DNA from 2 places in the Photobacterium sp. S4TG1 genome. Region 1 is predicted to be linked to the other one. Evidence: predicted binding sites of a transcription regulator. Region 1 holds the regulator's gene; the other holds the start of a gene.
What was found. The regulator PurR, encoded in region 1, represses purine synthesis genes. The targets are predictions, from matches to a motif close to TNANGNAAACGTTTNCNTNA.
Positions count from the first base shown of each region.

Region 2: purE (5-(carboxyamino)imidazole ribonucleotide mutase) is a predicted target of PurR. The motif match lies at 7,717-7,736, and genes of this name have one in related genera.

Region 1 covers NZ_JAYXUH010000004.1:175,229-186,477, reverse strand. Annotated here, with positions in the region: gene VXS03_RS07800 (FAD-dependent oxidoreductase) at 1-516, opposite strand, end outside; gene VXS03_RS07795 (carboxymuconolactone decarboxylase family protein) at 506-1,081, opposite strand; gene VXS03_RS07790 (TfoX/Sxy family DNA transformation protein) at 1,497-2,084, opposite strand; gene purR (HTH-type transcriptional repressor PurR) at 2,461-3,465, opposite strand; gene VXS03_RS07780 (heme ABC transporter ATP-binding protein) at 3,845-4,636, opposite strand; gene VXS03_RS07775 (FecCD family ABC transporter permease) at 4,633-5,670, opposite strand; gene VXS03_RS07770 (heme/hemin ABC transporter substrate-binding protein) at 5,689-6,603, opposite strand; gene VXS03_RS07765 (ExbD/TolR family protein) at 6,603-7,022, opposite strand; gene VXS03_RS07760 (MotA/TolQ/ExbB proton channel family protein) at 7,019-7,720, opposite strand; gene VXS03_RS07755 (energy transducer TonB) at 7,724-8,545, opposite strand; gene hutW (heme anaerobic degradation radical SAM methyltransferase ChuW/HutW) at 8,956-10,383, shown strand; gene hutX (heme utilization cystosolic carrier protein HutX) at 10,411-10,938, shown strand; gene hutZ (heme utilization protein HutZ) at 11,069-11,249, shown strand, end outside.
Region 2 covers NZ_JAYXUH010000020.1:65,680-76,928, forward strand. Annotated here, with positions in the region: gene rsmB (16S rRNA (cytosine(967)-C(5))-methyltransferase RsmB) at 1-864, opposite strand, end outside; gene fmt (methionyl-tRNA formyltransferase) at 950-1,894, opposite strand; gene def (peptide deformylase) at 1,918-2,418, opposite strand; gene VXS03_RS17870 (LysM peptidoglycan-binding domain-containing protein) at 2,767-3,837, shown strand; gene dprA (DNA-processing protein DprA) at 3,843-4,943, shown strand; gene VXS03_RS17880 (DUF494 family protein) at 4,946-5,419, shown strand; gene VXS03_RS17885 (DNA topoisomerase family protein) at 5,422-5,982, shown strand; gene VXS03_RS17890 (5-(carboxyamino)imidazole ribonucleotide synthase) at 6,045-7,163, opposite strand; gene purE (5-(carboxyamino)imidazole ribonucleotide mutase) at 7,163-7,651, opposite strand; gene tsaC (L-threonylcarbamoyladenylate synthase type 1 TsaC) at 7,846-8,403, shown strand; gene hemF (oxygen-dependent coproporphyrinogen oxidase) at 8,407-9,327, shown strand; gene aroE (shikimate dehydrogenase) at 9,408-10,229, shown strand; gene VXS03_RS17915 (DUF1488 domain-containing protein) at 10,237-10,500, shown strand; gene VXS03_RS17920 (gamma carbonic anhydrase family protein) at 10,522-11,058, opposite strand.

The DNA.
Region 1 (11,249 bases):
CATACCTAATTGGCTTACCCAGAAAAAAGTACGGGTTTTAATTATAGTTAATCCCATTAACAGATTAATAAGGAAAAAAGGAAATACTGGAATTAAACGTAAACTCAGTAGGTAAAATCCACCTTCTTTTTCTATACCATTATTTAATGTCGCTAAGCGATTACCAAATTTTGCTTGTACCCAATCACGTAATATAAAGCGACTTGATAGAAATGCTAAGGTTGCACCTATTGTGCTGGCAAAAGATACCATAATTAGGCTAACCCAGAAGCCAAACAATGCGGCACCTAATAACGTTAATATGGACGCACCGGGAATAGAAAGGGCAGTAACTAATACGTACAAACTAAAGAAGCCAATATACGCCGAAATTGGGTTTTCAATAATATAGTTTTGCAGGGTTAACTGTTCACGTTTAGCAGCTTCAAGGGTTAGGTATTGGCCAAGATCAAAATAAAACCAAGTCCCAATAATTGCTAATATAACGGTAACTAATAACAGTTTATTATTTTTCATCGTGGCTCCTTTGTTGAGGCTGAGGTTGAATAGGTAATGAACAAAAACCTTGTGCAGGAACATCAAGCGCAGTATTAAATTTAGCTGATAAATTTTGAAAGCTTACTAGTGCCGTTAATTCAATGATGTCATCGCTGCTATACCAAGTTGCAAGAGCAGCTAACATATCGTCACTGACATGTTGATCACTTAGCGTCATCGCTTCGGTATAAGTTAATACTGCTTGTTCTTGTTCTGAAAAATGCTCAGAAGACTGCCAGTTTGCAAGGGCTTTAATTTTTTCTAATGAATGGCAACGTTCCGCCAATTTCATACCATTAGCATCGACACAAAAAGCACAGTTATTGAGTTGAGATACGCGTACACAAACCAATGAGCGTATCACTGCATCAATGGGGGATTTTTTGCGATCAAGATAACCAAAGAATAAAGCCACTAACCAAAAAAGCATAGGTTTGCGTCCCCATAACTTAGCAGGGTTAAGTACTTTGCCAAAATGGCGCTGTTGTAACCATAGTAAAGGTTTTACCCATAATGAGAATGTTTCTTTGGTTAATATACGCAAGATATGTCCTTATCAAATGAAAATCACATTGACTCTAAGTAGCAAGACCGAGAGAACTAACATTGTATTTCATTTAATGGAAAAAAATGTGTTTATTAGAGAAATTGCTTGAAATAACAACAATCAACAGCTAATAGATGGTGAGTAATGAGGGCGAGTACGAAGTAATGATATTGAAGCGTTGACGAATGATAAATAATCGTTGTCAGACGTTAAATATACGTTTTAAGTAAGTAATGCAGAATTGACATTTAAATAAATAAAAAATCATGTTTTATTTGTTTAATGTTGACTTCGTACATGCCTTATAGAGAAATATCATTGGGTATTGATAAATAGGGGGCAGAAATAAATAAAAGAGGCACTGAGCCTCTTTATTCTTAAGCGTCACTTAGCCAGTTGACGAATATATTTATTATAGTTTTGCGAGTAGTTCGTTACGTCTACTTTCTGGTATTACAGACCAATGTTGGCCATGTATTGCACCTTCTAGTGCCCATAATAATTCTAAACTTAAAGATGCCTCTTGTGTTTTTTGTAATGCCTTGTAGGCGTTGAGTGCACCAATATCGTAAAGTTGATCAATAGTTTGAATACCTGCTTTTTTGAGCATTCTTTCATTTGAGAGGCGTAAGTTAGGTAAATCTTTTATCCTAGCTGGCGCGCAACATTCTTTTGCTTTTTTATCGGCAAGTGCTGCTTCAAGAGAATATTTAGCTTGCTCTATTATTTTTTCAGGTTGTTCCCACCACTCATCAAGAATAGCGTAATGTTTAGTTATTACAGGAAACCCACGTTTCTTATAAATGTACGGTTCTAATCCTGCTTGTTTAAATTCCTCTTCTGTTTGAGCGTTTGCTCTAAGGTGAAGTTTATTATTAACCACAAGTGCGAACATTGCTTCGCCTGCGAAAATACCAAAGCCACCAAACATAGAACGCGATTTAACATTACCTAAATGGTCTAATAATTTTAATGAATCTTTTAATATTGGTTTGTCCATACTTCTACTCGGTGAATAAATGAGTGTCACCTAACATTAAAGTAGCCGTAAATTGACTTTTATTTCTAAAGTTATTTACGAAAGAATTTTTCTACTCTAAATCGTCCATGTATTACTTTATAAATAATATTATCAATATAAAAGTATTATTTATAATTTGTAAGTCTTTTGCTTACTATTATATGTATCTACAGGGAGTATTATATTCGATCTTTTAAAAAGGTAAGTTTTAATATTAACGAAAGCTGATGAATCTGTGAGGTTGCTCATGTTTTTGAGGTCTGTCGATATTTTGTAGAAGCTTTGAGCGTAAATCATTAACAATAAAAGAAAAAAGCCAATAAAAATATTGGCTCATAAAAGCGGGGAAGTAATGTTAGCGTAAATCTTTTACTGACTTTCGCTCAACAATAGCAGGTGTCATTTCAAAGATTTGAGGTTCATGATCTTTATTCTTCATACGCTCCATTAAAATTTTAATGGCTGTTTTACCTAAACGACGCTTTGGTTGGTGAATAGTCGTTAGTGGCGGTGCGAAGTAAGGGGCAAGATCAATATTATCGTAGCCAATAATTGAAATATCATTGGGAACGCGTAACCCTGCTTGTTCAAAAGTACTGATCAGTGCCATTGCCATAATATCATTGAAACAGAAAATGGCGGTTGGGCGATCTGTCATTGCAATATACTTCTCAGCAGCCTCAACGGCTGAATTACACTCAAAGTCACCTTCAAGAATCCAGTTTTCGTTAACCGCTAAGTTTGCTTCTGCCATTGCTTTATTAAAGCCTTTTAGGCGTTCACGACATGTTGATTTATCGTTGTGGCCAGACAAGCAACCAATACGAGTATGGCCATGTTCGATAAAATATTTAGTCGCAATGTAGCCACCTTGTTCAGCATTATCCTGAATTTTATCGGTATGCGGGCTTTCTGGGCCCCAATCCATTACCACCATTGGTAGGTCTTTTTGACGCTCAAGTAGATCCAGTAATCTCTGATCAAGATCAGAACACATCACTAATAAACCGTCCACACGCTTTTCGGCAAGCATGCGTAAATAATCATGCTGCTTAGAAAGGTTACCTTCAGTGTTACATAGAATCAGCGTGTAACCTTCACGGTAGCAGTACTCTTCAACGCCATGTACAACTTCAGCAAAAAAAGGGTTGGTTGATTTAGTTACCAGCATACCAATGGTGCGTGTAGTGTTACATTTTAGGCTGCGAGCAACAGCACTTGGTGCGTAATTGAGATCTTCAACGGCTGCCAGTACTTTTTTCTGTGTTGCTTCTGCGACAAAGCGTGTTTTATTGATCACGTGTGAAACTGTTGTCGTTGAAACACCAGCCATACGTGCAACATCTTTAATGGTTGCCATATTTATTCTTCTAATAATGGGTGCTAGAGATGTTTCTAGCTAATCGTGAGGTACCAAATTGAGTAATTACTGAGATGAATATAATTCCATCTTTTTGCGTAAAGTATCCCGTTAATTATTCAATTTGGCACCAATAATGTGTCTATTACATACTTAAATAGTATTAACACTAAAAGCCGCATTTATTCGCGGCTTTATAATTATTGCATGTTTTTCAAGTGTAATCGCTTGCGTTCACATTTTACTGAGTGTTACGCGTAGTGCAACTTTTCAATTGTCTGGGAGTAAATTATTTGATAACTATCAACAAAAAAACGTAAATTTCAGCAATTTTACTGAAATTTACAACAGCCAATTAAAAAAATGATGCACATTAATACTAGGATAGTAGGTAAGGATAACCATGAACAGGATGAGGATGAACAGAAACCTGCCAACCGTAAACGTTGTTAATTATTGCAGGTTGTAATGCTTGCCATGGTGATCCATCAGCTTGAATCTTACCTTGTTGAATGATGACCATACGTTGGGCATATTGCGCAGCTAAGTTGAGATCATGTAATACGATGATAACCGCGGCACCTTTTGCTGCCATGGTTTGTGCCATTTGTAGCGTTTTATGCTGGTGGGCGAGATCTAAGGCAGATGTTGGCTCATCTAACATTAATATACATTTATCATCAGCTTGACTGAGTTGTGTTAGCACGCGTGCAAAATGGATCCGTTGCTTTTCTCCTCCTGATAAAGTGGGATATAAGCGTGGCGCAAGATGAAGAACATCAGTATTACGCATGGTTGTAAGGGTGATATCATCAATTTCTTGGCGTGACAAACAAAGAGGCATTGTGCCAAGTTCAACTACTTCTTTACAGGTAAAGGCGAAAGACAGCGAACTGTGTTGCGGTAAAATACCTAAATGACACGCCAATTCAGATCGTTGCCAATCTTCAATATTGCGATTAAAAAATGTAACCTGACCACTTTCAGGTGTCATTTCACCGCAGAGTATTTTAAGTAATGTGCTTTTACCTGCGCCATTAGGCCCAAGTAGCGCCGTGATCTCACCTGCCTTTATATCAATATTAAAGTCATCTAATAATACTTTTCCTGCTAATGTTAATTGCAAATCACGTGCCGAAATGACAGTTGGGTATGCAGAGGTTACCGTCATGCGATTCTGCCTTTTTGTTTATTTAATAAATAGATGAAGAATGGAGCGCCTAAAATAGCGGTAATAATACCCACGGGGAGTTCTTGTGGTGCAAAAGCACTACGCGCGATCATATCTGCGACAAGTAAAATTAAAGCACCTAGAATAGCTGAGATTGGCAATAACGTTTTATGATTAGGGCCTGAAATCATGCGCCCTAAATGGGGGATTACTAAACCGATAAAGCCAATAGGACCTGTAATAGCAACGGTAATACCGACACCTGCGGCACAAACAATAATCAAACTGCGCTTTAGATGTTGAACATTAACCCCCATATGACGAGCTTCAGCTTCTCCTAATAAAAAGGCGTTCAATGCATTAGCTTGGCGATAACAATAATAATAGATAACAATGAGACTCACAAAGGCAAGGCCGATACCTGACCAAGTCGCACCTGCAAGTGATCCCATTGACCATAATGAAAAATCCCGTAGCGCTTGATCATCGGCAATATAGTTAAGTAACCCCAAACCAGCACCAGAAATAGCACCAATTGCGACACCTGCAAGTAGCATTACAACCACGGATGTGCCGTTTTTATCAGTGCCGAGGTGATACACCAAATATGTGCTCAGCGCGCCACCCAAAAAAGCGAAGAAGGGCACAGCACCAATATTCATTAATAAAGGGTATTGCGCCATTAATGGGGCAAATAAAATGATCGCAAACGCAGCACCTAGGCCAGCACCTCCTGAAATACCAATAATGCCCGGATCGGCAAGAGGATTACGAAACAACCCTTGTAGCACCGCTCCGCAGATCGCAAGTATGGCACCAATCGCAATACACAATAATGTTCGTGGTAAGCGTATTTGATGGATCACTAAATCAACATGGGTGGCGAGTTGATGCTTACCTGGTAATAAAGATAAAAAACTGTCTTTATAACTGATATCCATCGGTCCAATAGCGATAGAGCTTAATAGTGCAAAGAGTAATGCACCTAGACTAATCGAATAAATGACATGGGGTGAAATACGACTAACGTTCATGGTGACATTTATCTCAGATTACGATTGTGGGTAAAAAACATGATTAAGACGCATGGCTTCATTAATACTATGAATGCCTAAGCCACCAATTAATGCCGTACCATCAATCACGGCAATGGCATTATTTTTTGCCGCAGGAGTGGCTTCTAATACCGGCATTTTTTTGATGAGTTGTGCCATATTTTTAATTGAGGCTGTGGTGCGACTGCTAAGTAAAATAATGTCGGGTTGCATTTGCAAAATAGCTTCGGTTGAAACTGGCTTATAGTTTGCAACAACGGCTGCCGCTGGGTTTATCGCCCCCGCTAAAGTAATAATACTGTCTGCTGTGGTATTTTTGCCGGCAACGCTAATTGGTCGCCCATCATGAATCATTAAGAACAATACTTTTTTCGATTGAGTCTGATGAGTATTGTTTTTTTCGATGTTTTTTACCGTCGCTGCGATAGTTTGTTTAAGTTGTTGCGCTTGTTGTGAATGTTGGGTTAAGGCCGCAACTTGATCGATTCTATGCAGTAAATCAGACACAGTTTCACCACCGTTAACAATATCAACTTCAATTCCCGATTGTTTTAAAAGGGTTAATGTTTTGGGTGGTCCCATTTCATCAGAACCAATAATACGAGTGGGGGCTAAAGCAATCAGACTTTCTGCTGACAGTTGACGGTGATAACCGACTTTTGGCAGGTTATTCGCTACAAGGGTTTTACTGGTAACATCAACGGCAATCAATTGCTTTTCAGCCCCTAACGCATTGATGATTTCAGTAATAGCCGCACCAGCACTAATAATTCGAGCAGAACTTGCTTCCGTTTGCGCATGGGCGAGAGGACTAAATATACTTGAAGCGGTGATAAATAGTGTTGCTGATAACAGTATTTTTTGAGAAACATGACGCCAAGGTGAGGCGATAAAAGAACGGTAGCTGTCCATTATTGTTGATCTTCCATTAATAGTTGCGTGGCTTTAATGTCATTTTTTTGTAGAAAAGCTAATAACTTGAGCATTTGTTCTACGGATGCTTTTTTATCAGCACCAATAACGACAGGCTTATCTGAATGTGCTTTTACAGCGGTTAATAATTGCTGTGAAAAGTTGTCCCAGTTGTCGACCGATTGACCGTCTAATGCCCAATAAGGTTCAGTCGCAACCAGATTTATCGTGATCGGATCGGCCTTGGTTGTTTGTAATATTTGGGTCGAGGTCTGCGGTAATTCCACATCTAATGATTTAATTTTTACTGTTGCGGTAAGTAATAAAAACACCATAACAATAAAGATAATATCCAATAAAGGCGTTAAATCAGGATTGAGTTCGTCTGCATTTTGCTGACTATTATTGATACTAATCATGCTGATTTGCCAGTGTAAGCCGGGTTTTCTTCACAAGTATCACACGGCTTTACTGGGCTATTATTGACATCAATGTTCATGCCTTCTAACCATAAATTACAACGATTTAAGCTGTGCTCCAGTTTCGCCATAATGCTATCTGCCCATAAACCTAATAGCTGTGAACCTGTAATCGCGGGCAGGGCAATAATTAAGCCTGCCGCTGTTGTACGCATCGCTAAACCTAAACCATCAGCAAGATCACTTGGTGTAACCGAGCCCGTTGATAGTGCAATGCCTTTAAACATTTCAATTAAGCCCAAAACAGTACCAAGTAGACCTAATAACGGACTAATCACACCAATTAAACTTAGTAATCGTAGCCCTGAACGTAATTGCTGGCGCTGTTGAAGTAACCAAATACCCGCGGCATCTTCACGTAATGGTTTAGTGAAATGACGATGAGAAATAAGCATTGCAATGCCTTTACAAAGTAATGGTCGTTGATGCTTAAGTTGGTCTGCTAACTGATCTAGTGCACGGTCATCATGTCGATTTTGTTTATCTAAAAGGGCGGTGATTTTGGTTTTTCCAACGCCCGTGCAGAGTAGTACTTGTATAAAACGCTCGACGAGAATCATGATCGTTAGTGCTGAGCATGTAAGCAGCGGCCATGTCATAAGGCCAAATTGTTGGGTGAGGTTGTCAATAACAGTCATGGTTTAGTCCAGTTTAAAACGTACAGGGATCTGTACTCGGTGGGCAATCGCCTTACCGTTCACAATATGAGAAGAAAAATGCCATTTCTTAATCGCTGTAATTGCTGCGTTATCTAAGATATGAGCACCGGATGATTTGATTAGTTTTTGCTTGAGTTGTTGTCCTTTTAAGCCAATCCAGACTTCAATCAGTACTTGGCCTTCAATTCCACGACGTTTGGCTAATTTGGGGTAATTTACAGCCCCTGGTCGCGTAACAAAGGTCGGCTTTGACACCAATTGTAATGTTTGCGCGCCCGCATTATTGATAGCGGTTGTTGCTGTTTTGTTTGATTGATTTGACGATGCTTTTACCGGTTTTAATGCAGCCTTGTTATCTGTCGTCGCTGTGGGTGCAACGGCTGGTGATATTTGTTTTATGTTTTTTGTGTGTGTGAGTGTTTTTTTCTTTACTGAAGTGACGTTTTTTTTGATCGGTGGCGCTATCTTTTTCTTTGGTGTTAGTGTTTTTTTAGGCGTCGATGCTTTTTTAGGTGCCGTTTTATCCACTGTTGTGGTCTTTGCTAAGCGCTTCATAGTCGATATAACTGGGGGCTTTACTGGCGCTGACTTTGTTGGTACTGATTCTGTTGGGGTGGATACTGGCGTTACCGTTGGTGGTGTTTTCGCCACAGCAGGTGGAACTGCAACGAAGGTTAAACTAACGTGCGGAGTATCGCTTCCCATCGTCAATGTGATGGGATCTTTGGTTGGCATAGCTGCAAGAAACATACTGTGAACCAATAATGAAACCGCCCCTGCGGCAACGTAACGTTTTGTATTCACTATTATTACCTAAAAATAACACTAAAAAGAATGTCGTCGATAGTGATTGAATATTGATGCAAAATATCACCTCCGGTGTGCGTTATCCGTTTTGTAAGCTTTTTCATATAGTTAGTAACATTATGATTAATATTGCTACTTTATTTTTAGCTATTATCCATGAAATGCGAATAATATCAATTATCATTTGCAATATTATTCAATGCAAAATATCATGCTTTCAAATGAGATTAAGAATCATTGATGGGAATGGCAATGCACCGTTTCTGCTCTGAACGCTTGCAATAAACAGCTTAAAAAGTGATAGCAAATAATCATAAATGATGTGATGTGTGTCGATTTGTCGCCAACCTTATCGAAATCACACGTTACAAGTTACTGAAGAGGGGCTAGTGAACATAGCCATTAATATGATAAATGCCGAACAATCCATATTGCCTATAAAGACACCCGCTAGTTTGGATATATCTAGTTTTGGTGCTGAAATTCTTGGAGAAAATACGCCAGATCCGTTGCGATTTGGTTTTCGACGTAAATTATCGGCACATGCTGGTGGTGGTAGTCATAACCCTATTACGCCAGATCAAATACAGCCGTTAGCACAACAGATTTTGCAGCAGACAGACTCGCCTTTTAATAAGCGTTGTTTATACGTTCATATTCCATTTTGTCGTGTACGTTGTACCTATTGCAGCTTTTTTGAATATGCGTCGAGCCAACGTTTGATTGATGATTATTTTGCAGCATTAATGGTTGAGCTTAAATATAAAGCCGCTCAGCCATGGACGCAGGCGGCACCTTTTCAAGCGGTTTATATTGGTGGTGGTACTCCGACAGATTTAACTGCGGCACAAATTAAGCAACTCGGTACTATGATTCGCCATCACTTTCCGTTAGCCACCGATTGTGAGTTAACCCTAGAAGGGCGTATTAATCGTTTCAGTGATGAGATGTTTGAGTCGGCACTTGAAGGCGGGTTTAACCGTTTTTCTTTTGGCGTACAAAGTTTTGATACGCAAGTGCGTCGTAAAGCAAAACGTCTAGATGATCGTGACGTAGTGTTGAAACGCGTCAGTGAGTTAGCGGCAACCGATCAAGCGCCAATTGTGATTGATTTACTTTATGGGCTGCCTTATCAGAATCTTGATGTGTGGCAACATGATTTGAATGATTTCCTTGATTCTGGTGCCCACGGTGTTGATTTATATCAGTTGATTGAAATGGGTAATACGCCAATGGGAAAAATGGTCGAACAAGGCCGTTTACCAGAGCCTGCCGATACTATGACTAAAGCGTCAATGTTTGAGATGGGGGTAGATTATATGGCTAAACATCATCTACGCCGTTTAAGTGTTAATCATTGGGCACGCGATAACCGCGAACGCAGTTGTTATAACAGCCTTGCTAAAACCACCGCAGAAGTTTTACCGCTAGGGGCGGGGGCTGGTGGGAATGTTGGTGGTTATGGGTATATGCAACATCGCAAACTTGAACGCTATATGGATGATGTTAGTCATCAGCGGATTCCACTCGCGATGATGGTTAAATCATCACCTCATGCCGCGGTTAATACGGCAATTAAAGCAGCGTTTGATCGCGGAGTGATAATTGCGAAAGAATTAGATAAACAAGCGGGTTGGCCATTGTTTGATTATTACATGCCATTATTTCAACAATGGCAGCAACATGGTTTTGTCGAAATAGAACAACTAGGGCATCACCGTTATTTAAATCTGACGTTAGCAGGGCAATTTTGGGCGGTAACGCTGGCGCAAGCATTGATTCAAGTAATAACTACCGCAGCTGTAAAAGCTCAACCACAACCGTGTGTAAATTAAATACATTGGCTAATTGTAATTAAAAGGATGATAACTGTGTTTACTCGCTATTCTCATGATGAATTAAAAACGAAAGTTGCTCAAATACTGCAACAGGATGAAAAGCTTCATGCCGGAGCTATTGCTGAACAACTTCAGGTGACAGAAGGTGAAGTGGTGTTATCACTGCCATCGGAGTTAGTTTTCCCACTGGCTGGTAATATGGCACAAACCATTGTTGAGGCTTTACCGAGTTGGGGCCCTGTTACTACCATCGTGCATTCAATGGGATCTATCTTTGAAGTCAAAGCACCGTTTCCCAAAGGAAAATTAGCCCGAGGCTACTATAATTTAATGGGTAAAGAGGGTGAACTTCATGGCCATCTACGATTAGATTTAGTTGAGCATATTGCATTAGTGAGTAAGCCATTTATGGGTCAAGAAAGCCATTTTATAGGCTTCTTTGCTGAGCAGGGTGAATGTGTATTTAAAGTCTATTTAGGGCGAGATAAACAGCGCAACTTATTCTCAGATCAAATTGAAAAATTTCAACAGCTCAAACTACTCGTAAATTAAATGTTTGGTTTATGAGAAGCGGTCATTAGTAAAAAGAACCATTATTTTAAAAACATGAGTTAAAAATATAATAACTACATAAAAATAGAATGTTAGTCAGTCTGCATTAAAAAGGAAGAAGGGAAATAAAATGGGTGAAGTAAAACAAGAACGACTGCAAAACCGCTTAGGACCAGAGATTAAAGAATTTCGTGAAGCGTGTTTAACACTGCAACTGGCGACGGTTGATATTAATGGTAAACCCAATGTGAGTTATGCACCTTTTGCGTTACTTGATGATGGGTATTACGTCTTAATTAGTCAGATTGCCA
Region 2 (11,249 bases), on a different contig from region 1:
TTCAAGGTTTTCATAAACCCGTTTAAGACGATGTTCATCACAGTCAATCGCTACCACTTGTGCCGATGGTACACGTTCCATGATGTGGGCTGTTTTACCACCAGGAGCGGCACAACAATCAAGAATCAATTCGCCAGCTTGCGGTTTAAGGTAATCAACAGCAAGTTGTGCTGCAGCATCTTGAACTGAGACCCAACCATCGCTAAAGCCGGGTAACTTAGTGACATCACATGGTGATATTAAGCGTAATGCGTCTGCTGCTTGTGGGTGCAATTCTGTTGCAATACCTTCTGCATCCAATAATGCACGGTAAGTGTCACGATCATGATGGTGACTGTTTACTCGTAACCACATTGGCGCTTTAGTGTTATTAGCTTCACAGATTGCAGCGAAGTCATCAGGGTAGCTTGCTTTAAGTAGTTTCAATAACCAACTTGGATGGCCATATTTACCCGCGTCGTGACTAACCGCTTGTTCATCTAGCGCTTCTTTTTGACGTTGGTAACTACGTAAAATAGCATTAATTAAGCCACGTAATTGCGGTTTTTTAAGGGTTTTTGTGGCATCGACTGTTTCAGCTACCGCAGCGTGAGCAGGAATACGCATATACCCTAATTGATATAAACCAACTAAGATTAGGTGATGAAAAACCCGTTGTTTACCTGTTAACGGCTTCTCCATTAATGCTTGAGTGATTGACTCCAATCGAGGTAGCCAGCGTAATACGCCATAGCAGATTTCCTGCAATAAAGCATGATCTCGCTCTCTAATATTCTGCTGCGCTAGCGGTAGCGCGGCAGACAATGACTGCCCTTGATCGACGACCTGATAAATTACTTTGGCCGCAGCGGCTCTTACATTCATAGCTGTTTCCTGAACGCCGTTGATGCTGGCGATACGTGGTTAATCTGAAAAAGAAAAGCCAGTGACTTAACCCTGGCCTTGGTGTTTAAAGTTGGCTACCGACTTGAAACCATTCTCGACGCGAATTTAATAAATCCGCAGCGGACATGGCTTTTTTACCCGGGGGTTGCAGGGATAATAAACGCAATGCACCGGTTGTTGTTGCAACTACGATACCGTGTTTATCAGCCGCTAAAATCGTACCGGGTAGTTGACCTTGATTGTCTTGTTCTACGCAGGCTTGCCATACTTTGATTGTTTGCTCAGCAACAGTGAAGTGGCTCATTGGCCATGGATTGAAAGCGCGTACGCAACGCTCAATGTCGATAGCGTCCATAGTCCAATCAATTTGTGCTTCTTCTTTGCTTAATTTCTTGGCGTAATTTGCTTGAGCATCATCTTGTTTGGTTGCAACTGCAGTGCCGTCTGCAATCGTTGTTAAACATTCAATTAATGCACTTGGACCAAGATTCGCTAATTTTTCGTACATGGTTGCACTGGTATCTGTAGGTGCGATCGGTAACGTCGCGACTTGTAGCATGTCACCGGTATCAAGGCCGATATCCATTTGCATGATAGTGACGCCAGTTTCGCTATCGCCCGCCCAAATTGAACGTTGAATCGGCGCGGCACCGCGCCAGCGTGGCAAAATAGAACCGTGAACATTAATACAACCAAGTGGTGGTGTATCAAGTACTTCTTGAGGCAATAATAAGCCGTAAGCAACAACAACCATGATATCTGCTTCAATAGCTGCCAGTTGTTGTTGAGCTTCAAGATTACGCAACGAGGCTGGTTGGAACACTGGAATATCGTGTTCTGAGGCGATGTTTTTTACCGGACTTGCTGTTAGTTTCTTGCCGCGACCTGCTGGGCGATCGGGTTGGGTATAAACCGCAACAACTTGATGCTGTGAAGACAATAACGCCGCCAAATGACGGGCGGCGAAGTCAGGCGTACCTGCAAAAATAATGCGTAATGGTTTGCTCAAGATAACCTCGAATGGTGATGTTGTTAGATAGAACGTTTTAGTTTTTCTAATTTACTTTTAATACGTTGGCGCTTGAGTGGTGATAAGTAATCAACAAATAGTTTACCAGCAAGGTGATCTAATTCGTGTTGAATACAAATAGCAAGCAGGTCATCTGCTTCAAAAGTGATCGGGTTACCGTCACGATCTAATGCTGACACCGTAATGGTTGCTGCGCGAGGAACAAAACCACGTGCACTTGGCACTGAAAGACAGCCTTCTTCAATACCTTCATCGCCATGAGCAGCCGTAATTTCAGGGTTGATTAGCACCATTGGTTGATCACGTTGCTCGGAAACATCAATAACCACGATCTGCTGATGAATATCGACTTGAGTTGCTGCAAGGCCGATCCCTTCTTCTTCGTACATGGTTTCAAGCATGTCATCTATGATCTGCTGGATTTGTGGCGTGATCGCCGCAACGGGCTTGGCTACAGTACGTAGACGGTCATCTGGAAAAATTAAAACTGGCAATAGCGACATAAGGGCTCGAATTCGTTAACGGTTACTAGAAAAATACAGCGTTGTTGGTCTAATTCTAGTCATTTTAGCACTCAAATAACAGTACCGAATGCGAGTGGAGATGGTTAACCGAAATTAGCACCATCAAATACAGATTTCTTTTTGTTAAAAAATTAATGTTAGCTCTTAGCAAAGTTCAAGCTTTGACGATGTAACAGGGGTTATTAAATCGTGACATAAGCCGAAAAGCGCTTGGCAGTGATAGTTAAATAGTCGACATATCAAATAGCTAATGCCAACCTCTGTCAATATGAGTGATTATTTTATTATCGCTAGGTCGCAACTTGTGCAATCGAAGGAACGGATCACATGAGGCAATGGGTTATTATCGTTAGTTTTATTCTTTTTATGCCATCGTTGGTTGCAGCACCACAACCGCAGCTTAAAAATAGTCATCCTGAAATTTATGTGGTTAAAAAAGGGGATACGTTATGGGATATTTCAGCCGTATTTTTGAATAACCCTTGGTCATGGCCACAGTTATGGCAAAAAAATAGCTATATAAAAAACCCGCATTTAATTTATCCTGGCGATCGCTTACACCTTATTTGGGTAAACGGTAAGCCGCAATTAAGTCTTAAAAAACAGCTTAAATTGTCCCCTGAAATGCGTGTTGTACGCCAGCCTATTACGTCGTTACCTGGATATTTAATGTTGGCGTATGTGGCTGAAGATAAATTGATCAGTGCTGAAGCTGTGACAACCCAACCGCAAATTCTGGGAACCAGTGAAGAGCGCGGCTATCTTTCTGTTGGTGATGTGCTGTGGGCTGATCAGTCATTGGTTCCAACCAGTCAGTGGCGAGTATATCGCTTAGAACAAGATTTTGATCGTGATGACCGTGCCGACGAAGTTACCAACTCTGCAGTTAAAGCCACTATCTCAACCTTGAAAGAGATTGCAGATGTTACTGTTATTGCAAGTGATGGTGAGATGAGCCAGTTGAAAGTGGATGACTTTCAGCAAGAAATTATTCCCAATGATATTTTATTACCTTTATTAGGCATTGATGGTCAAGCGGATCTGTCATTTTCGCCAACTACGCCGCCCGCGTCGTTATCTGCGACTGTGCTAGGCCAAATAAGTGGCTACAGTTATATTTCAAATTACGATGTGGTGGTCTTAGATCGTGGCCATCTCGATGGCATGGTTGCAGGACAAGTGTTTGAGTTGTTTAAGCAAGGAGCTCAAGTACAAGGTAAAAAAGGTCAATACCATTATAAAAATAGCACCTTATTAACTGAGAGTACCCAACTTGGCACTATCGCTGTTGCACAAGCAATGGTATTACGTCCTTACGAGTATTTTAGTCTGGCGGTAGTGCTGAATAATCAACAACCATTTAAACCAGGTGTGGTTGCTCAAGCTCCGCGTTCATAGTGGTTATGACAGAAACTGAGCTTATTGCATGGTTACAACTTGCGGCTGTCCCTTCATTAGGTGGCAGTTGTATTCAGCGCTTGCTTACCCATGCGACGCCATCGCAATTGGTGACAATGACAACCGAGCAACTACAGCAATGTGGTTTAACAGCGAAACAAATACAGGCGCTTTTGCATCCTAATCAATGGCGGTTACAGTTAGCGTTACAATGGCAACAATCTCCACTGCAACATATATTGTCCCTCGATTCTCTTCATTACCCTCATTTATTAAAACAAATTTCCTCGCCACCCCCATTATTATTTGTACGTGGTGATTTGAACTGTCTTGGTGCGCCACAAATTGCGGTAATAGGCAGTCGTTCAGCGTCGATTGATGGTCGAGAGTCAGCGTTCCATTTCTCAAAAGCATTAGCGACTAATAATTATGTTGTGACCAGTGGTTTAGCTTTAGGGATTGATGGTCAAGCACACCAAGGTGCGTTGCAGGCGGGAGGGTTAACTATTGCTGTATTAGGCTCAGGTCTTGATCAGGTCTATCCTGCTAGGCATCGTTCTTTAGCGGCAAGTATTGTTGAACAAGGAGCATTGGTGTCCGAGTTTTGGCCTGATGAGCAACCTCGTCCGCAAAATTTTCCGCAGCGAAATCGAATCATCAGTGGTTTATCAGCTGGTGTATTAGTGATTGAAGCTGCGCAAAAAAGTGGTTCATTGATAACAGCACGTTATGCGTTAGAGCAAGGACGAGAAGTTTTTGCGCTACCGGGTTCGATTCATAATCCTGCCAGTCGTGGTTGTAATGCGCTGATTAAATCAGGTGCTAAACTGGTAGAAAGTCCTGCTGATATTTATGAAGAGGTAGGAAGTCTGACAGAATGTGCAATAAGTAATCAAATAGGTGTGCCTTTGGCAGCGAAGGAAAATGAAGAATTGCCATTTCCCGCACTGTTGGCTAACGTAGGCACCGAAGCAACACCCGTAGATGTCGTTGCTGAACGCTGTAAACAACCCATCCACCAAATTTTACCGCAATTATTAGAATTAGAACTGTCTGGTTGGGTGACTGCAGTGCCCGGTGGTTATATCAGAACGAGGAGGGGCTAGTTATGATGGATATTCTTATGTATCTATTTGAAACCTATATTCAAAGTGAAGCAGAGTTGTTAGTGGATCAAGACGAACTCTCTGAAGAGCTTTTACGTGCAGGTTTTCATCAGGATGATATTTACAAGTCATTAGAGTGGCTTGAAAAACTGGCTGCTTTACAAGAAACAGAACACACACCGTATGTTAACCATAGTGCGATAACATCGATGCGAATCTATACCGACAATGAAATGTTGCGAATGGATACAGCTTGTCGTGGTTTCTTGCTTTATCTTGAGCAAATTGACGTATTAAATATTGATACTCGCGAAATGGTCATTGATCGCGTAATGGAACTCGATACTCAAGAATTTATGCTTGATGATTTGAAGTGGATTATTCTGATGGTGTTGTTTAATGCGCCAGGAAACGAAGCTGCTTATGATCAAGTGGAAGAATTATTATATGGCGCAGAAGATGGGGTTCTACACTAATAATGACGACTGATAGTGATCCATTATTTTCTGCCCATGAACAGGCTTTACAGCATCAATCATGCCCACAATGTAGTGCTGATTTAGTGATGCGTTTTGGTAAGCATGGTCCATTTTTAGGTTGTGATCATTACCCTGAGTGTGATTATATTCAGCCACTAAAACAAAATGATGGTCACATTGTTAAGCAACTCGATATGCCCTGCCCTGAATGTGCCCAACCATTGGTATTACGCCAAGGTCGTTATGGTATGTTCATTGGATGTTCGGCATACCCTGAGTGCCATTACCTTGCGTCACCAGAAAAAAAACCGCAACAAACACATATAGATTGTCCTGAGTGTCATCAAGGTCACTTAGTTGAACGTAAATCACGTTATGGCAAACTATTTTATGCGTGTGATAAATATCCGCAATGTCGTTTTGCTGTTAACAATAAACCTGTTGTTGGCGTTTGTCAGCTATGTGGTTTTGGATTACTGATAGAAAAGAAATTAGCTAGCGGTATTAAATTACAATGTGCTGATCGCAAATGTAATACTTATCAAGATGCTGAAAAATAGCGATAACATTGAAAAATATCAATAAGCCTGCATTATAGTGCAGGCTTTTTTGTGTGCGGTTTTTAGCGCGGTAATGTCGGAAAATCTTGCGATGATAATTGTTGCCCTAACAACATTAATTGATATTGCAGTTGTTCAGGTGTTGCTGCGCAAATGTTGATATGCCCCATTTTCCTGCCTGCCCGTTTTTCTTTGCCATACCAATGCACATGACAATTTTCTAAAGCCAATACCGCCCTTGGTAGGCTATCTTGCCCTAGAATATTGAGCATTGCGCTCGGACGAATAAGCTCTGTCCCACCTAATGGTAAATCGCATACTGCTCGAAGGTGGTTCTCAAATTGGCATGTCTCTGCGCCTTGTTGAGTCCAATGGCCTGAATTATGGACGCGAGGGGCGATTTCATTAACCAGTAACTGGCCATTGACCTCAAAAAATTCTAACGCTAGCACGCCAATATAATTGAGTTGTTCAGCTATCGCGCTAAACATCTTCTGGGCTTGTTGCTGCAGTGTCATATCACCAACAATGGCTGTTGAAAGACTGAGTACGCCCTCAGTGTGTATATTTTCACTGAGGGTATAGGTTTTAATATCACCTATAGCATTACGAACACCAATTAAAGACACTTCGCGATCAAAACCTATCCATTTTTCGGCCACAATCGCTTGGTTATCCGTTGCAGCAATACAGATCACTATTTCGTTCCATACTGATTCAATTTGATCGTGAGTTTTTAAGCGCCATTGACCTTTACCATCATAGCCGCCTAAGGCACTTTTTAGCACTATTGGTAAACCTAATGTACTAATTGCATTATCAAAATCTGCACGTGTATTAATAATGTAATAGGGTGCATTTGCGACGCTAGCATTATCTAATAGCGTTTTTTCAATACGACGATCGCCACCCGCTTTTATTGCTTCAGGGTGAGGTTTGAATTTACCACTCGCAGCGCAGAGCGTTAAAATATCGGTTGGTATATGTTCAAATTCTGCAGTGATCACATCGACAGCATCAATGGCTTCAATCAGTGAAAGTGATTGGCGTTGTTGAGTCAGTGGGTGTACAACATGAGTAGTTACAACATCATAAGCAATGACATTAATGTTCAATGGTGCACCGGCTAATGCCATCATTCGAGCCAGTTGTCCTGCACCTAGTACTAATACTTGATTCATTATGCATCCTCAGCAGGATTAGGGCTATCAAGTACGGTATCTGTTTGTTGTTGACGGAACGCTTCTACGGCAGCTAAAACCTCTGGGTTGTGCGTTGCGATGATTTGGGCTGCTAATAATCCAGCATTAGCGGCGCCAGCTTCACCAATCGCAAGTGTACCTACAGCAATACCTTTAGGCATTTGCACAATTGACAGTAATGAATCCATGCCCTTTAAAGCGCGAGATTGAACGGGAACGCCTAGCACTGGCAGACTAGTAAAAGCGGCTGTCATGCCTGGTAAATGTGCCGCACCGCCAGCACCTGCAATAATGACACTAATACCACGGCTTCGCGCAGTTTTTGCATAGTCAGCTAAAAGATGAGGAGTACGGTGGGCTGAAACCACTTTAGTTTCATAAGCAACATTAAAACGCTCCAGCATTTCTGCGGCATGTTGCATGGTTGGCCAATCAGATTTTGATCCCATGATAATTCCAACTTTCATTCCAATCTCCTATAGGTAATGAATAACTAAAGTGCAATTTTCGTCATTATACGGTGATTTAATGCAAAGGAAAACGTTTGCGTTGGTAAAGTTACGCTATGATTAACCTTCAATGGTGTTGTTATGCATGTGTCGGTATGATGATTACCATAACTAAAAATAAAATATCAGCTGAATAAAAAATAGAGGAATTTGTGGCAAATATTACACAAGTGGTTACAGCGTTAAAACAAGGTCAAGTAATTGGTTATCCAACAGAAGCTGTATTTGGCGTTGGTTGTGATCCTGATAATCAACAGGCAGTTAATAAACTACTAGCATTGAAACAACGCCCAGTAGAAAAAGGTTTGATCTTAATTGCTGCTGATTATGAGCAGCTACTGCCGTATATCGACGATAGCCAATTAACATCGCAACAAAAACAAGCGGTGTTAGCTTCATGGCCAGGACCTGTCACTTGGGTAATGCCAACCAAAGCAAATGTCCCAGCTTTTTTAACGGGCCAGTTTTCGACCATCGCAGTTCGAGTGACCGCGCATCCGTTAGTTCAACAACTTTGTCGTGAATTTGGTAAACCGATAACTTCAACCAGTGCTAATTTAACCGGATTTGAGCCGGGGCGTAGCGTGGCTGATGTAGAACAACAGCTAGGGGATAAACTAGCTGCAATATTGAATGGTGAGACGGGAGGACGTAATAATCCTTCTGAAATTCGTGATGCCCAAACGGGTAATATTTTCCGTCAGGGGTAATGAATGATTGATCGCAACCAGATAGATTTAAATAAAACCGCAGTAAAAGCTTTCTTGCTTCAACTTCAAGACACTATTTGTCAGGCTTTAGCACAACAAGATGGTGGTGCTGAATTTGAACAAGATCAATGGCAGCGTGAGCAAGGTGGCGGTGGTCGTAGCCGTGTATTACGCCATGGCGCAGTGTTTGAACAAGCGGGAGTTAACTTCTCTCATGTTTATGGTGATGAAATGCCAGCGTCTGCAACCGCTCATCGTCCAGAACTTGCAGGCCGACGTTTTGAAGCCATGGGGGTGTCACTGGTGATCCACCCTCATAATCCTTATGTGCCTACCTCTCATGCCAATGTTCGGTTTTTTATCGCAGAAAAAGATGGTGAAGCGCCTGTATGGTGGTTTGGTGGAGGGTTTGACCTAACCCCTTTTTATCCGTTTGATGATGATTGTCACTACTGGCATGATACTGCGAAAGCGATCTGTGCGCCGTTTGGGGATGATGTCTATTCACAGCATAAAGCATGGTGTGATAAATACTTCTTTTTGCCTCATCGTAATGAAACCCGAGGTATTGGTGGGCTATTTTTTGATGATCTCAACCAATGGGGATTTGATAAGAGCTTTGCTTATACGCAAGCTATCGGTAATGGTTTTGTTGATGCCTATATACCGATAGTCGCTCGGCGACATCAATTGTCTTATAGTGAACGTGAGCGTGAATTTCAGCTGTATCGTCGTGGACGCTACGTTGAATTTAACTTAGTGTATGATCGCGGTACCTTGTTTGGTTTGCAAAGTGGTGGTCGCACAGAATCAATCTTAATGTCGATGCCACCTTTAGCGCGTTGGGAATATTGCTATCAGCCACAGCCTGATTCTGCAGAGGCACGTTTGAGTCGTGATTACCTTCACCCTCGTGAGTGGTAAATTTGCAGCAGCAATGTTTGGCAGTTATTGCATCCAGTGATAGGGTCGATGTATCGGCTCTTTTATTTGAGTAATGGACTATGGACAAATATATCGTGGTGGGCAATCCCATCAATCACAGTAAATCCCCTTTCATTCATACCCTCTTTGCCCGTCAAACCAGCCAGAAGATGGAATACTGTAGTCAGTTAGTGGCACTCGACGGCTTTGTAACTGCAATAGATGCTTTTTTTGCCGATGGTGGTAAAGGCTGTAATATTACGGTGCCATTTAAAGAACAAGCCTTTGAGTACGCAACTCAACTTACTCAACGGGCTCAATTAGCCGGTGCAGTAAATACGTTAAAACATCTTGATGATGGCGGTATATTAGGTGATAACACCGATGGTGAAGGCTTGGTGCAAGATTTATTGCAACAACAGGTCGCACTGAAAGATAAACGTATTTTATTAATCGGTGCTGGCGGTGCTGCGCGAGGGGTGATTTTACCTTTATTAGCTCAGCAGCCGCAGAGACTCATTATAACTAATCGCACGTTGAGCAAAGCTCAACAGTTAGCGGCACTATTTACTGAATATGGTGATATTGAAGCGTTATCTTTTGATGCTTTAGGTGAGCAGAGTTTTGACGTGATCATTAATTCAACTTCAGCGAGTCTGAGTGGTCATGTTCCTGCCGTGCCAACAGCTGTTATCGGTCAACATACCTGTTGTTATGACATGGTCTACGGTTCAAGTGTGACGGCATTTAATCTCTGGGCGCAACAATACAATGCGCTTAAAACGATTGATGGTTTAGGAATGTTAGTCGGACAAGCAGCAGAAAGTTTTATGCTATGGCGAGGATTACGCCCAGGGGCTAAACAAGTACAACGAGAATTAAGACGCCTTTTACAAGAGTAAAAATCACATGAACCAAAATATATTATTTGCTGATATTCAAACTTGGCATTCAGATCAGCAAGCTATTCACTTTCCAGCTCAGCAAGGTGGTGCACTGATCAATTGTTGGTTGCCATTATCATGGTTACAACAGCAGAGTGAACTAGCATTATCAACACCAGAAGCGATTATAGCGACTTTTATTGAATATCGATTTGATATTGAAGATATTGCTGAAGCCATGATTGAGGATGAAGATTTTAATGATAATGGCGATATTGTTATTAAATAGCACCACCACGACCAGATATAATTATTGGTTAAGGTATTCATCCTTTAATTGAACATAATTAGTTGCTGATTGAGTTAATGACATTAATTCTTGTTCTGTCAGAGGCCGGATTTGTTTAACAGGACTTCCTATATAAAGGAAGCCAGAACAAAGCCGTTTCTTTGGTGGAACTAAACTTCCCGCTCCAATAATGACATCATGTTCAATAATGGCACCATCTAAAATAATAGTTCCCATACCGATTAAGACACGATCTTTAATTTGGCACCCATGCAGCATCGCTTTATGACCTACAGTAACATCATTACCTATAAGAAGAGGATAACCATCAGGGTTGGTGGTGCTAACTCGACTGACATGTAAAATGGAACCATCTTGAATATTACTGCGTTGGCCAATTTTAATATGATTGACATCCCCTCGAGCAACAACCAATGGCCATAAGCTACTATTTGCCCCGATAAAAACCTTACCAATAACGACGGCAGCGGTATCTATATAAACATTATCGGCCAGCTGTGGCGTATGATTTTGATAATGACGAAGAGTAAATGTCATGAGAATGTCTAATTAGTCAAAATAAGGGTTTTACCATAACCAATATTTCGTGTGATTAACAACCAAAAAAGTACTGGTTGATCGTTATTTGGACGTTCAAGTGAATATGACAAATTTATTGCACTTAAGCCCTTGCTAATGTGATCGAAGTCTCTATACTACGACCTCACTGACACGGAGCAAGCCATTGG